DNA from 4 places in the Pseudomonas sp. GM102 genome. Region 1 is predicted to be linked to each of the others. Evidence: predicted binding sites of a transcription regulator. Region 1 holds the regulator's gene; each other region holds the start of a gene.
What was found. Region 1 encodes FliA, which starts transcription of late flagellar genes. Its sites were predicted from a motif close to CTAAAGTTTNNNNNNNNNNNGCCGNTAA; they were not measured.
Positions count from the first base shown of each region.

Region 1 (4,012 bases):
CGTGATCGGGCTGCGTTCGCGGACTTCGCTGAACATGCTGTTCACCGCGTCCAGTGCTTCGAGAACCACGTCCATCAGTTCCGAGTCGACGCGTCGTTCACCCTTGCGCAGGATGTCGAACACGTTCTCGGCGATGTGACAGCACTCCACCAGCTCGTTGAGCTGGAGGAAGCCGGCGCCCCCTTTTACAGTGTGAAAACCGCGAAAAATTGCATTGAGCAAATCCGCATCATCCGGTCGACTTTCAAGCTCGACCAGCTGTTCGGACAGTTGCTCTAGAATCTCGCCGGCCTCAACCAGGAAATCCTGAAGGATCTCTTCATCGGCGCCGAAGCTCATTAAGGGGGTGCTCCTGAGGTCTAAAAACCTAAAAAACCTAAAATGCTAAAACTCTAAAATCCTAGGCTGGATAACAAATCGTCCACATCGTCCTGACCGGACACAACGTCTTCTCTTTTATCGGCATGAATCTGCGGACCTTCACCCTGAGAGAGATGTTTTTGCGGATCTTTTTCAGCCAGCATCGCATCACGGTCATGTTCGATACCCGCAAAGCGGTCGACCTGACTGGCCATGAGCACGAGCTTGAGCAGATTGCTTTCAACTTCGGTGACCAACTGGGTCACGCGCTTGATTACCTGACCGGTGAGGTCCTGGTAATCCTGGGCCAGCAGAATGTCGTTGAGGTTGCTCGACACGACGCGGTTATCTTCGCTGCTGCGTGTCAGGAAACCGTCGACGCGCCGGGCCAGATCGCGAAACTCTTCAGCCCCGACTTCGCGACGCATGAACCGTCCCCAATCCGTGCTTAGCGCCTGAGCTTCGTCGCTCAGGCTGTTGATCAGCGGCGTGGCGTTTTCCACCAGGTCCATGGTGCGGTTCGCCGCGGCCTCGGTCAGCTTGACCACATAACCCAGGCGCTCGGTGGCATCCGTGATCTGAGACACTTCCTCGGCTTGCGGCATGTGCGGGTCAATCTGGAAATTGACGATCGCGCTATGCAGCTCGCGGGTGAGCTTGCCTACTTCCTGGTACAGGCCGCGGTCACGGGTCTGATTGAGCTCATGGATCAATTGCACCGCATCGCCAAACCTGCCTTTTTCAAGGCTCTCGACCAGTTCGACCGCGTGTTTTTTCAGGGTCGATTCAAAATCGCCCATTGAAGATTCTTTATGCTCCATAGCTCCCCCGTGGCGCAGTCCATCAACCGATGCGTTCGAAAATCTTCTCGATTTTTTCTTTCAACGCCTGGGCCGTGAAGGGTTTGACCACATAGCCATTTACACCGGCCTGGGCCGCTTCGATGATTTGCTCGCGCTTGGCTTCAGCGGTCACCATCAGCACCGGAAGGTGCTTGAGCTTTTCATCAGCGCGCACGTGACGCAGCAGATCGATACCGGTCATGCCAGGCATGTTCCAGTCCGTTACCAGAAAGTCGATGCTCCCACTGTTGAGAACCGGAATGGCAGTGGTGCCATCGTCAGCCTCGACCGTGTTGGTGAACCCAAGATCACGCAACAGGTTTTTTATGATCCGCCGCATCGTTGAGAAGTCATCAACGATGAGGATTTTCATGTTCTTGTCCAATTCGACCTCCAAGCAGTCTTAAACGCGCCCAGCACCTGGACGCGCCATTTCAATCAATCCGGCAAAGCACTCAATGACTGTCTGGAGCACAACAGATCGAGACCGGCGCAGTTCAACACCACACCGGCTCCATTCGCAGTGTCCCCACACTGCCTTCAGCGCGCTCGCCACTCCCCCAAACGCCCCCGCAAACGGGCCGCGCACTGGCTGTGTAACTGGCTGACCCGCGATTCGCTGACCCCCAGGACCTCACCGATTTCCTTGAGATTCAACTCTTCGTCGTAGTACAGCGCCAACACCAGTCGCTCACGCTCCGGCAAATTGGCAATCGCGTCCGCCAGCGCCGCCTGGAAGCGTTCATCTTCCAGATCGCGTGACGGCTCGAGATGAGCACTGGCGCCATCCTCATGCAGCCCTTCGTGTTCGCCGTCCTGTAACAGATCGTCGAAACTGAATAACCGGCTGCCGAGGGTGTCGTTCAAAATCCCGTAATAATCGTCGAGACTCAATTGGAGTTCGGCCGCAACCTCATGATCTTTAGCGTCACGGCCGGTTTTAGCTTCAATCGAGCGAATCGCGTCGCTGACCATACGGGTATTGCGGTGAACCGAACGTGGAGCCCAGTCCCCCTTGCGCACTTCATCGAGCATCGCGCCGCGGATTCGAATGCCCGCGTACGTCTCGAAACTCGCGCCTTTGCTGGCGTCATATTTGGTTGATACTTCAAGCAGGCCGATCATCCCGGCCTGGATCAGGTCTTCGACCTGGACACTGGCCGGCAAACGCGCCAGCAAGTGGTAGGCAATGCGTTTGACCAGTGGCGCGTAACGCTCGATCAGCTCGTACTGCGCGTCACGTGCCGACTTCTTGTAGAGGTTGTAGCCACTGGCTGTCATAGGACGGGTCCTGCCGTTTGTTGCACGAGGCGCTCGACGAAAAACTCCAGGTGCCCGCGTGGGTTGGCCGGCAGTGGCCAGGTATCGACCTTCTGCGCAATGGCCTTGAACGCCAGGGCGCACTTGGAACGCGGAAAGGCTTCGTAGACGGCACGCTGTTTCTGCACGGCCTTGCGTACGCTTTCGTCGTAAGGCACCGCACCGACATATTGCAAGGCGACGTCAAGGAAACGATCCGTGACCTTGGTCAACTTGGCGAACAGGTTGCGGCCTTCCTGCGGGCTCTGCGCCATGTTGGCCAGGACGCGGAAACGGTTCATGCCGTAGTCGCGGTTCAGCAGTTTGATCAGCGCGTAGGCGTCGGTGATCGAGGTCGGCTCGTCGCACACCACCAGCAAGACTTCTTGCGCTGCGCGGACGAAACTGACCACCGAGTCACCAATGCCCGCAGCGGTGTCGATCACCAATACGTCGAGGTTGTCGCCGATGTCGCTGAAGGCCTGGATCAGGCCGGCATGCTGGGCCGGGCTCAGATGAACCATGCTCTGGGTGCCGGATGCGGCCGGGACGATGCGAATACCGCCGGGCCCTTGCAACAGCACATCGCGCAGCTCACAGCGGCCTTCGATCACGTCGGCCAGGGTACGTTTGGGTGTCAGCCCCAGCAGGACGTCAACGTTCGCCAGCCCCAGATCGGCATCCAGCAGCATGACGCGCCGGCCGAGCTCAGCTAGAGCCAGGGACAAGTTCACTGACACGTTAGTCTTCCCGACGCCACCTTTGCCGCCGGTCACCGCGATCACCTGTACGGGATGCATGCTGCCCATGTTATTTTCTTTACCTTGTCTTACTTAGACGGAGGCCACATTACTGGCTGCGCGTTCACCAACTGAACAATGCATGGCAGACCATCGATGTAGGTACAAAAACCGTTCATTAAATACCTCAGCCAACCCGCTTGGTCGGACTGTGGTAAAGGTCAGCGAACATATCAGCCATGGCTTCTTCGCTGGGTTCTTCCTGCATTTGCACGCTAACGGCACGGCTGACCAACTGATGACGGCGCGGCAGATGCAAATCATCCGGAATCCGCGGGCCATCGGTGAGGTAAGCCACCGGCAATTCATGACTGATGGCCAGGCTCAACACCTCGCCCAAGCTTGCCGTTTCATCCAGTTTAGTCAGGATGCAGCCAGCAAGGCCGCAACGTTTGTAACTGTGATAAGCGGCAGTTAGAACCTGTTTCTGGCTGGTGGTTGCCAAGACCAGATAATTTTTTGATTTGATGCCGCGTCCGGCCAGGCTTTCAAGCTGCATGCGCAGTGCCGGATCGCTGGCCTGCAGGCCGGCGGTATCGATCAGCACCACGCGTTTGCGCAGCAAAGGCTCCAGCGCCTGCACCAAGGATTGGCCCGGATCGACGTGGGTGACCGACACGTTGAGGATCCGGCCGAGGGTCTTGAGCTGTTCCTGAGCGCCGATGCGATAGCTGTCCATGCTGACCAGCGCGATGTTCTGCGCGCCGTACT
Region 1 is NZ_AKJB01000001.1:45,856-49,867, reverse strand. Features, by position in the region: gene PMI18_RS28940 (chemotaxis protein CheA) at 1-339, opposite strand, end outside; gene PMI18_RS28945 (protein phosphatase CheZ) at 393-1,181, opposite strand; gene PMI18_RS28950 (chemotaxis response regulator CheY) at 1,204-1,575, opposite strand; gene fliA (RNA polymerase sigma factor FliA) at 1,743-2,483, opposite strand; gene fleN (flagellar synthesis regulator FleN) at 2,480-3,310, opposite strand; gene flhF (flagellar biosynthesis protein FlhF) at 3,429-4,012, opposite strand, start outside.

Region 2 (4,012 bases), on a different contig from region 1:
GCAATCTGCTGGTTCTGGTCGACGATCATGCCGACGGCGCCGAGGATGTTTTCCAGCGCCTGCTGGACCTTTTCCGACTGCCCGACCGTGCCGTTGGCCATTTGATGGCTGGTGCCCATCGCCTTGACCGCCGCCCCGACACCGCTGTGCAGCTTGGCAATCATCTGCTCGATTTCTTCGGTCGATTGCTGGGTGCGCTTGGCCAGGGTCCGGACCTCGTCCGCCACCACCGCAAAACCACGGCCCTGCTCGCCTGCGCGCGCGGCTTCGATGGCCGCATTGAGCGCCAGCAGATTGGTCTGCTCGGCAATGCTTTTGATCACTTCCAGCACACGACTGATGGATTGGCTGTCGCTGGCCAGTTGATTGATCACCTGCACCGACTGATCGATCTCACTGGCCAGTGCAGCAATGCTGCCCTGCTGGGACTCCACCAGACCGCGACCGCTGATGGTCTCGTCGTTGACACTGTGGGCGCTGCTGACGGCAGCCGCGGCACTGCGCGCCACCTCCAGAGACGTGGCTGACATCTGGTTCATCGCTGTGGCGACCTGCTCGATCTGCGTACGCTGCCCCGCTACCGCCTGATTGCTTTGGGCGGATACGTTCTCGACCTGACCGGCCTGGCGCTCGACCTCACTGACGGTTTGGCCCACCCGCTCGATCAGGTCATGGATTTTCTTCACGGTGCCGGTGAATACCTCACCCAACTCGCCCAGTTCATCGCGGCTGTTGGCGCTGAAGGTCACGGTCATGTCGCCGGCCGCCACCTTATCCATCACTGCGCCAAGCCGCTTGAGGGTGGTGCGGGTCGAAGCGTAGAAACCGCCATAGAGGTAAAAAATCAATACAAACACCACCGCCAATGCCACCGCCTGCAAGATCATATGGGTGCGATGCTGCTCCAGCCGCTGCTGCAACTGGGTACCGAGAAACTTCAGGGTGGCTTCATTGAGTTGGTAAGTCTGGTCGATCAGGCCCGTGACCTGATCGTAAAAAGCCTGCCACGGTGCATCGAGGGTGTCAGCCATCACCACCTGTTCTTCGAACAGTTCACTGGCCTTTTTCAGAGAGGCCTTGCTGCTTTCAGCCTGAGCGGCCAGGGTTTCGTGCGCTGCTTTACTGGAGCCCAGAGCATCCTGCAATTTCAGACCGTATTCGGCTTGAAGCTTTTCGATCTGCGCCAGCAACTCATCGAACCGGGTGCTCGACGACGAATTGAGAAAGCCCTGTCCCAACGAGTAAGAGCCCATCGCCCGGCCTTCGCCAAGCGTCTGGGTGACGGCTGGCGTGACGCTGGTAATGAGCTCGCTCAGCTGACGCATGTCGCTCTGGCTGTCGCGGCTCAGTCCAGCCTGGCTGGCAATGATCTGGCTGAAAATCTGCGCGTTGCCGAGCAACTTGCCGATTAGCGCACTTTTGCTTTGCAGAGAGGTTTCCGTTTGCTGGGCCTTGAACGCGGCGATCATTTCATCGCGCTTGCCATCGAAGAAGGTGATTTGTTCCGGTTCAGTGGTCATCGCCGCCAACCCTTGCAAACGGGTCAGAACGCTTTGCTCCAGGGCGCTGATGTTCGACTCGACATGACCGGCCTTGCCGGACTGGCCAAGGGTGACGTTGATCTGCACCAGGTTGTTCAGGGTTTCCAGATCCCGGCGCAGGCTCAGGCCGCTGCCCAGCAGGTCGAGGCTCTGCAGCTCGACTTGGGTGCCCTGGAATTCGCGATAGGAATCGCGCACCAGATAGAAGTTGGTCACCAGCATCGGCACGAGGAATAGCACGCTGATCAGGCTGAACTTCATGCCGAAACTCAGGCGGTTCATCAGCGCGACGGCGGGATAGAGCAAGCTCTTCACTGTGAAGTCTCCCTTTGATTTCTTATTTTTATGGCAGGCGAGCAGAGGCAGCAGATAGCCACTATTGGCGCTATCTCTGTATAGCCTAAATCGGCGGAGGGTTTTGTAACTTAAGGTTAACGGCGGGGTACCGTTGTTGGAGCGGATGAGCCCCCTGTGGCGAGGGGGCTTGCCCCCGTTCGGCTGCGAAGCAGTCGTAAATCCGGATAACTCGATCTGTCTGAACGGACGCTGGGGGCCGCTTCGCGACCCAACGGGGGCAAGCCCCCTCGCCACATGTGTTGTGGCTTAGGACAAAACAGTCCACAACGCAAAGCCGGCATACCAAAGCACTGCCGCGCGCAGCAACAGTTCCCAGATCCGGTCGAGACTGTTGATGCCGTCCGGCCCGACCACCGGCGCCGGAATTTCACCGGCCACCAACCCGACCTTCTCGATCAGTTGAGCTGCGCTGATGTTCCAGTTCAGCAGCTCGTTCAACATTACCCGGCCGACCGCGACAAAGTTGCCGACCAGCGCAAAACTCGCCGCTAACAGTCGCACCGGTACCCAATCGAACGCATGACGCAGCTGTGCCGCTCGCTCGACCACGGCCGGGTTCTGCCCGTGCTCCTCGGCCAGCGCCAGCAATCGATAGCTCAACGCGGCAACCGGGCCCAGCAGGAAGTACCAGAAAATCACCGCGAAAAAGCTCTGATAGGCCTGCCACAGCAGATGCCCTTCAACTCGCTCCAGCAGTTGCTCGCCGCTGTCGGCACAAATATTCAGGTCGCGTTTGGCCACATGAGCGGCGGCTTGCAGGTCTTCCCGGCGCCAGGCATCGCGAAACGGCCCGAGGCCGGCCAGCAGATCACCTCGGCCCAGACTGTAAATCACCACCAGCAAGTGCACCGGTAACGCCAGCAAACCGTAGGCTACCGGCTCCAGCACCACCAACAGCAAACCCAGCAGCGCCACCGGCAACAACACCAGCACCACCAGTATCAGCCACGGACGGTTTGTCATGCGTGGGTTGGCTTCAAGCTTGTTCAGCTCGCGCACCCAACCGCCATCACGTTGAACCTGATGGCGCAGAGCCGAGAACTTCTCGATCCACACCGCCAACAGCAGCACCAGAAAACTCATTGTTACTCCTTTTTTTCCTGAGCAGCTTTTGCCAGAGACGCGCGATAGCGTGCCCAGTCAAACGCCGGTCCCGGATCAGTCTTGCGCCCGGGTGCGATGTCGCTATGCCCGCAGATGCGTTGTGCGGTGATACCCGTGAAGGCGCTTTGCAGCTGTCGCGTCAGGGCCGCCAACGCTTGATATTGGGCGTCGGTGAACGGCAGATCATCCGTGCCTTCGAGCTCGATGCCCACGGAAAAATCATTACAGGTTTCCCGCCCTTCGAAACACGAGACGCCAGCGTGCCAGGCGCGCTCAAGACAAGAGACAAACTGAGTGACGGTGCCGTCACGTTCAATCAGAAAGTGCGCAGACACCCGCAGGTCGGCGATTCCTGCAAAGTAGGGATGTTCCGTGACATCCAGACGATTCTGGAAAAATTCCTGCACCTTGCCGGTCAGAAACTGCGCTGGCGGCAGACTGATGTTGTGGATCACCAGCAGGGAAATTTCGCCCTCGGGGCGCGCATTGAAGTTGGGCGAGGGGCATATGCGCACGCCCTGACACCAACCGCTCGCGGGGTCCAACTGCATACAGGCTCCTTCAACGACGACTGTGTTGGTGCCCAGTATGCCGCGATAGACCCTCGGCGCGCGATCACTTGCCGTGATTGAGACGCCGCAGGTTACCCAGCACCGACTCCAGTGCCCGGTCGAACAGCAAGGTATCGTCCAGCGTTCGCACCGCGCCACGCCGGAACTCCAGGGCCAGGCCGGTACGGCTGTGCTCCAGCACTTTCATCCCGGTACGGTTGACGAAGATGTATTTGTCGGTGGCTTCAATGATCGCCGCCAGCTTGCAGCGCAAGGTGTTTTCCTCGTCTTCCTGAAACTCGACCCAGCAGCCTAGGTGCAGCTGATCGACCTGAAGCAGAGCAACATCGTCCTCCGGCAAACGCATCGATGCCGTTTCGACCGGGCCTTCGTCAGCGGTGCGAAGCACGATTTGCTGCTGCACTTGGACCATCATCAGTGCGTCAACACCCGTGTTTT
Region 2 is NZ_AKJB01000058.1:41,826-45,837, forward strand. Features, by position in the region: gene PMI18_RS15585 (methyl-accepting chemotaxis protein) at 1-1,856, opposite strand, end outside; gene ampE (regulatory signaling modulator protein AmpE) at 2,145-2,981, opposite strand; gene ampD (1,6-anhydro-N-acetylmuramyl-L-alanine amidase AmpD) at 2,984-3,553, opposite strand; gene PMI18_RS15570 (DUF1631 domain-containing protein) at 3,618-4,012, opposite strand, start outside.
Region 2: a site for FliA is predicted at 1,944-1,971, ahead of PMI18_RS15585 (methyl-accepting chemotaxis protein). Genes of this name have one in related genera too.

Region 3 (4,012 bases), on a different contig from region 1:
TGCTGACCGGCCGAGCGGCTTTGCTCATCGATCCGTGCCAGCGCCGAGGCGACGTTGGCGTTGCGCGACAGGCCTTCCTGCATCAGCACGTTGCCCTGCTCCATGGTGCTGATGGCGTTGCCGGTTTCCTGCTGGATGCTTTGAATCATCCCGGAAATTTCGTCTGTGGCCTGGCGGGTGCGTGAGGCCAGGTTGCGCACCTCATCAGCCACCACCGCAAACCCACGGCCCTGCTCACCGGCGCGGGCGGCTTCAATGGCGGCGTTGAGCGCCAGCAGGTTGGTTTGCTCGGCGATCGCGGTAATCACCCCGACAATGCCGCCGATTTCCTGGGAGCGCTGCCCCAAGGTATTGATCACCGTCGCGGTGCTGTTCAGCGCACCGGCGATTTGCTCCAGGGACGAGGACGCTTCGTCCATCGACGTACGACCGATCTGGGTTTGCTGTGCGTTTTCCTGCGCCAGTCGCTGGGTGTTGCCCATGTTGTCGGCGATGTTCAGCGAGGTGGCGCTGAATTCTTCTACGGCGCCGGCCATGCTGGTGATTTCGCCGGACTGCTGCTCCATCCCTTCATAAGCGCCACCGGACAAACCGGATAACGCCTGGGCACGGCTGTTGACCTCTCCCGAGGCCTTACGGATGTGCTCGACCATGGTCGACAGGGCTTGACTCATCTGGTTGAAGGCGCGGGCAAGTTGGCCGATTTCGTCATTGCTCGACACGTTCAGGCGAACACTCAAATCACCAGCACCCAAGGCTTCGGCCTGACGCACCAGATCCCCCAGCGGCGCCAGTTTGCTGCGCAGCAACCAGACCGCCGAGCCGACTGCCAGCAACATCGCCAGCAGACTGCCGATCGCCAATTGAATACCGACGCTCCAGGTCACCGCGCGAATTTCGCTTTTCGGCATGCTCGCCACCACCGACCACGGCCCGCCTTCGAACGGCACGGCAACACTGTAAAAGTCTTGCGACTTGTCGTTCCAGAAGTCGCCTTTGCCCGGTGTCTTGGCCAGACCGACGATGCTCGGGACCGCCTGATCCAGCGCCTGTACACCGGCAATCGGCACCAGCCATTTGCCTTGTTCATCCAACAACGCCAGGGAACCGGTCTGGCCGATGCGGAAGCGTTTGAGGTTGGCGAACTGTGCGTTCTGCGCGTCGGTGTAATCGAATCCTACGTACAGCACGGCAATGATCTTACCGCTGCTGTCGCGTACGGGGGTGTACTGCGACATGTAGAAGCGTTCGAACAGCAACGCTCGCCCCACATAACTCTGCCCCGCCATCAAACGGGCGTAAGCCGGGTTTGCGTGGTCGAGCAGCGTGCCAATGGCACGGCTGCCGTCTTGTTTGGTGACATTGGTGCTGATCCGAATGAACTCTTCACCGCTGCGCACGAACACAGTCGCGACGCCTGCAGTCATCTGCTTGAACTCGTCGACTTCCGCGAAGTTGTTGTTCAACACTTCACTGCCCAAATGCAGGCCCGGGGTCTGCACACCCGCCACGGTCACCGGCTCATCCGGATGCACGCTCAAACCGGCGCTGAAGCGTTTCTCGAACAGGCCGGCCAGGCGCTGGGTGCTTTCACGCAAAGTGCCGTGAAAGGTGCTCAACTGATCGGCAAGCAAGCGGGCCTCACTGGCCAGATGCTCTTCGCGGGTGGCGAGGTTAGCGGTGTCCAGCGAGCGCAGGGCGAACACGGTACTGCCGCTGATGACAATCGCCAGTATCACGGCAAGCGCAAGACCCAGCTGTGAGGCAATCCGAGCACGAGGTTGAGACATGACAGCTCCTGACCCAGTGGCCGGATCATTCTGATCCCATCGCACACTCGGCAAAATTTCTGATTGTGGGGAAAACACGGAACCTGCACCAAGGTCCCATCAGCAGATTTTCGGCGGCAACACTGAATACTTGAGTAATTAACGGGGATATGGCTCAAGGCCGCCATTGCGGCGGCTCCATCGATTCAGCCCAGACGTTCGACATCCGGTAATTCCATGGCCCGGACCTCGCCTTGCAGGAAATCGCTGAGGCGACGCAAACGTTCGCCGCCGGGGCGGGTTTTCGGCCAAACCAGGTAATAATTCTCACCACTGGCAACGGCCGTCGGCCACGGCAAACTCAGACGTCCCTGTGCGACATCCTCCGCCACCATCAGCAAATCGCCCATGGACACGCCGTAACCTCGGGCAGCGGCGATCATGCCCAGCTCCAGCGTGTCGAATACCTGCCCACCCTTGAGCGAGACTTGATCGGTCAGGCCCATGCGTTCCAGCCAGTTGCGCCAGTCGCGGCGGTCCGGCGTCGGGTGCAGCAACTCGGTACTGGCCAGGCGCGCAACGTCCCACGGCTGATCCTTCAGAAGATTCGGCGCGCCCACCGGAATCAGCTCTTCGGGGAACAGGAAAGTCGCCTCCCAGTCTGGGGGAAAATGCCCGTTGCTGAGGATGACGGCGCAGTCGAAGGGCTCATGGTTGAAGTCCACCGTGTCGATGTCCATCCAGGCGCTGGTCAATTGCACCTCGTTCCCCGGTCGCAGGTGCCGAAAACGGCTGAGCCGCGCCAACAGCCAGCGCATGGTCAGGGTCGATGGGGCTTTCATGCGCAGAATGTCGTCCTCGGCACGCAAGGTATTGCAGGCCCGCTCGAGGGCGGTGAAGCCTTCACGAATGCCGGGCAGGATCAGCCGCGCCGATTCGGTCAGTTGCAGGTTGCGCCCGCTGCGATGAAACAGCCGACAGGCGAAATGCTCTTCGAGCGTACGAATGTGCCGACTGACCGCACTTTGCGTGATCGACAGTTCTTCGGCCGCGCGGGTAAACGAGCTATGCCGCGCCGCCGCTTCGAATGCTCGAAGGGCGTACAAGGGAGGAAGACGACGGGACATCAGGAAAGCTCCTATAGCGCGATGGAATCAACTTATCAGAAACTCCACAGCATGAGTTTTAATCATGTCACCCATCCTTTTTATCCCTTTGTGCAAACCCCGCAGAGCGCCGAGAATCGACGCTTCCTGTTATCTCTGACAATCGAGCGTGATGACCATGCAGCATCCAGCGCGTATTGAACTCTGGGCCATTCTGCGGCTGGCGGGGCCGTTGATTGCCTCGCAGTTGGCGCACATGTTGATGGTCCTCACCGACACTTTGATGATGGCGCGCCTGAGCCCCGAAGCACTGGCCGGCGGCGGTCTGGGCGCGGCGACGTATTCGTTCGTATCGATCTTCTGCATCGGCGTGATCGCCGCCGTCGGCACCCTGGTGGCGATCCGTCAGGGCGCGGGCGACATCATCGGCGCGGCGCGGCTGACCCAGGCCGGGTTGTGGCTGGCCTGGTTGATGGCGCTGGTGGCGGGTTTGCTGCTGTGGAACCTCAAACCGGTGTTGCTGCTGTTCGGCCAGACCGAAACCAACGTCCAGGCTGCCGGCCAGTTTCTGTTGATTCTGCCGTTCGCCCTGCCCGGTTACCTGAGCTTCATGGCGTTGCGCGGTTTCACTAGCGCCATCGGCCGGGCGACACCGGTGATGGTCATCAGCCTTGCCGGCACTGTGGCCAATTTCCTGCTCAACTATGCGTTGATCACCGGCATGTTCGGCCTGCCGAAAATGGGCTTGGTGGGCATCGGCCTGGTCACGGCGATCGTTGCCAACCTCATGGCCCTGGCGCTCGCGCTGCATATTCGTCGGCATCCGGCTTACGACGCGTATCCATTACGCCAGGGGCTGTCGCGGCCCAATCGTCAGTACTTGAAGGAACTATGGCGCCTGGGCCTGCCGATTGGCGGCACCTACGCGGTGGAAGTCGGCCTGTTTGCCTTCGCCGCGCTGTGCATGGGCACCATGGGCAGTACGCAACTGGCGGCGCACCAGATCGCCCTGCAAATCGTCTCGGTGGCGTTCATGGTTCCGGCGGGGCTTTCCTACGCGATCACCATGCGCATCGGCCAACATTACGGTGCCGGGCAATTGCTTGATGCGCGGCTGGCCGGACGGGTCGGGATCGC
Region 3 is NZ_AKJB01000003.1:119,421-123,432, reverse strand. Features, by position in the region: gene PMI18_RS27870 (methyl-accepting chemotaxis protein) at 1-1,790, opposite strand, end outside; gene PMI18_RS27875 (LysR substrate-binding domain-containing protein) at 1,976-2,896, opposite strand; gene PMI18_RS27880 (NorM family multidrug efflux MATE transporter) at 3,054-4,012, shown strand, end outside.
Region 3: a site for FliA is predicted at 1,898-1,925, ahead of PMI18_RS27870 (methyl-accepting chemotaxis protein). Genes of this name have one in related genera too.

Region 4 (4,012 bases), on a different contig from region 1:
ATGAGGGTGGAATCCATCGGCGCAGACAAGTCGCGGGCAATCTGGACCATCATCGCCGAACCGGCTCAGGGCGGTGAGCAAGCCCTGCCGGGGTTCAAGGATTTCCTTCAGGGGTTTGCCGATGATGCGATGGGGAATGTGTTGAAGCTGTTTGTGTAAGGCTTCAGTTCAGCGGTGACTGATCTATCGCCTTCGCGGGCAAGCCTCGCTCCTACAGATGAGCTCTTGTAGGAGCGAGGCTTGCCCGCGAAGAACGATAACGCGGTAGAACTGATTTGAATCAGATCTTGAAACTATCAACCAACTGCTTCAACCGATTGGCCTGCTGGGACAGCGCATCGCAATCCTTCAATGTTTCATTGAGGTTGGCCACGCTCTGCTGGTTCAACAGGTTGATCTGGTTGACGTCGACGTTGAGGGTTTCCACCACGGCGGTCTGCTCTTCGGTCGCTGCGGCCACCGACTGGTTCATGCCGTCGATTTCGCCAATGCGCTGGGTCACGCTGACCAGGCGCAGGCCGGCCTGGTTCGCCACTTCGACGCTCTGCTCGCTGGATGCCTGACTGGCATTCATCGTGGTCACCGCTTCGCGAGAACCGATCTGCAGCGAACTGATCATCTTGTGGATCTCTTCCGCCGATTCCTGGGTGCGATGAGCAAGGTTACGCACCTCGTCCGCCACCACAGCAAAGCCACGACCGGCCTCACCGGCACGGGCCGCTTCGATGGCCGCGTTGAGCGCCAGCAAATTGGTCTGCTGGGAGATGCCTTTGATCACATCGAGAATGTGCCCGATGTTGTCGGTGCTCGCGTTCAGGGTTTCGATCTGCGTGCAGGACAGGCTGATTTTCTGCGACAGCTCGGTCATGGCCAGGATGGTTTTTTCCACCACCTGACGACCGTCATCGGCCTGCTCGCTCGCGCCGCTGGCGTGTTGCGAAGCATCGGCGGCGTTGCGGGCGATTTCCTGGGTGGCGGCGCCCAATTGGTTGATCGCCGCAGCCACACTGTTGGTGCGGGCGCTTTGTTCGTCGGAACCGATGATCGAAGCATTGGACGATGCCATCACCCGTTGCGACAGGTCATGAACCTGACGAGTTGCCGAGGACACTTCGCAAATCGACGCGTGAATCCGCTCCACGAACTGGTTGAAGGAGCCGCCCAACTCGCCGAATTCATCTTTGCTTTCTACGACCAGACGCCGGGTCAGGTCGCCCTCGCCCTGAGCGATGTCCTGCATCGCACGACCCATCGTGGTCAGCGGACGCATCAGCACGCTGATCAGCAGACTCAGCAATACTGCAATGGCGGTCACAGCGATGAACATCGCGATCAGCGCCGAGGTGCGGAATTGACTCAGTGGTGCGTAGGCCTTGGCCTTGTCGATCGACAGACCGATGTACCACTCGGCATTCGGCAAACCACTCACTGGTGTGAACGAGAGGATGCGGTCCTGCTTGTTCAGTTCTACTTCCTGATTGCCTTTCCCGATGCGGACACTGGAACCCGGATAGATGTCTTTCAGGTTCTTCATCACCTGATCCTTGTCCGGGCTGACGATTACCTGACCGTCGGCGCTGACGAGGAACGCGTGACCGATGCCACCGAAGTCCACCGAGTTGATGATCTCCACCAGGGTTTCCAGACTCAAGTCGCCGCCGACGACGCCCAGCAGTTCGCCTTGCTTTTTCACCGGCATGGCGATGGTCACCACTAACCCGCCGACCGCGGCCATGTAAGGCGGGGTCAGCATGGTCTTGTCGGCGACCACGGCTTGTTTGTACCAGGGGCGCTGACGCGGATCGTAGCCGTCCGGCATCTTCGCGTCAGGGCGCTGGGTGAACACACCATTGGCCTGCCCGACGTAGGTGAACTGGAAGTTCGAGGTGAGGGCGGGTTGATCGACCAGCCCCGGCAGATCGGCATTGGCGCCTTGATGAGCGACGTTCTGCGCGAGGTTTTCCAGGACCAGCACGCGGCCGCTCATCCAGTTCTGCACGCTGCTCGCGGTCAGCTCGCCGGCTTGCTCAACGGATGACTCGAGGTTTTGTCGGATGGTGTTTCGCTGCAGATAGTCGTTGTACAAAGTGAACAACGCAAAAGCCAGCACCACGACGCCTGAAGCGGCCAGCAGGATTTTATGGCTGAACTTGAGATTCATTTCATGGGACTTCTTATGCAAAAAGTGGGGATGCGTTCCGGGTTGCAACATTCCATGTAACCGCGCAGACGGCATTCTGGGGCCGCTCTACTTTGGTGCACGCATGTCTCACCAGTCTTGTCGGCACGAGTGGGAGAAATCTTAGGGGTTTGTACGAAACCCGTCGGATAACCGCCGAACGGCGTGCCAGAGCGTCCGCGCCGCAGTGATTAGTGAGGGTTGCATGAACGGCAGTTGCAAATTTCCCGACCCTTGATGACAATGCGACTAATTATCATTTGTGACGTTCGGGCTGTTGCGTTCATGTCCTCACCTGAGTTTGCAGTACAGGCGCTTTACAGCAGCCATCACGGTTGGCTCAACACGTGGCTGCGCGCTCGGTTGGGCAATGCGGCCGATGCGGCGGATCTGGCTCAGGACACGTTCGTCCGGCTGCTGCAAAGAACCGAACGCCCGGAGCTCAAGGCCCCCCGCGCCTTTCTACGAACCATCGCCCGCGGCCTGGTGATCGACCATTGGCGTCGTGAGGAAATCGAGCGCGCGTACCTGGAAACCATCGCCCATTTGCCTGAGGCCGAAACCCCCAGCGCCGAGGCACGGGCATTGGTGCTCGAATTGCTGGAAAGCATCGCCCGCATGCTTGAAGGCCTGAAGCCGAAAGTGCGTCAGGCATTTCTGCTGGCCCAGTGCGAAGGATTTACCCACAAGCAGATCGCCGAACACATGGGATTATCCCTACGCTCAGTGGAACGTTATGTGGCCGACGCGCTGTATCACTGTTACGTGCTGCGGTATGAAGCGTGATGCCTGTGGATAACTCAGCGCTGAATCGCCGCGGCGCACCTCATCAGCAGGTGGTTAAACAAGCCATCCATTGGTTGCTGCGCCTGCGTAACAACGCGGCCAACTCCAGACTGCGCCAGCAATGCGACGTCTGGCGGGCCGAGCACCATGATCACGAACTGGCCTGGCAACGGGTGCAGTCCCTGCAAGCCGAGTTGAGCAGCAATCTGCGCGCGGTGCCCGGCGCTCAAGTCGCTTTCAACACTTTGGAAAACAGCGCACAGGGACTCGGGCGGCGCCAGGCATTGAAGCTGCTGTCGGGCGCGTTATTGATGGGTTCAGCGGCATGGCTGGGCAAGGATGTCGGTTGGCAACAGTGGACCGCCGACTTCGCCACCGCCACGGGCGAGCGACGCGGTTTCCAGTTACCGGATGGCACGCGCCTGGAGCTCAACACCGCCAGCGCGGTGGACCTGGACTACACCGCGCAGCAGCGCCTGATCAAACTGACTCGCGGCGAGATCGTCGTGACGTGCGGTGGGGCAAGTGAAGGGGTTTCGTTTGATCGTCCGCTGCGGGTGCAAAGCCGTCACGGTGTGTTCGAAAGTGTGGCGGCGCGCTTTATCGTTCGTCAGGACGCCGACTGCACGCGGCTCAGCGTCACCAGCGGCGTGGTCGCAATCCATTCGCCACGGGCTGCTGATGGCCTGTCGATTCAGGTGCAGGCCGGGCAGAGTTATCTGATCGATCGAAGCCACGCACAGTTGGCACCGCCTCAAGACATGGATGCCGGCGCCTGGGTCGACGGCCTGATCGTCACCCGTAACATGCGCCTCGGGGATTTCATTAATGAAGTCGGGCGTTACCGTCCCGGTTATCTGACCTGCGCGGCGGATATTGCCCACTTGCGGCTGTCCGGGGTTTTTCGTCTCGACGACACCGACAAACTGCTGGCCATTCTGCCGCAAACCCTGGCGGTGCAACTGCGCTATCGCACTCGCTATTGGGTGACGCTGGAGCGACAGGCCTGAATTATTTTTGGCGGGTTTTCCGAACAAGTCCGGCTTA
Region 4 is NZ_AKJB01000014.1:3,890-7,901, reverse strand. Features, by position in the region: gene PMI18_RS25045 (SRPBCC family protein) at 1-159, shown strand, start outside; gene PMI18_RS25050 (methyl-accepting chemotaxis protein) at 281-2,161, opposite strand; gene PMI18_RS25055 (sigma-70 family RNA polymerase sigma factor) at 2,465-2,965, shown strand; gene PMI18_RS25060 (FecR domain-containing protein) at 2,965-3,975, shown strand.
Region 4: a site for FliA is predicted at 2,279-2,306, ahead of PMI18_RS25050 (methyl-accepting chemotaxis protein). Genes of this name have one in related genera too.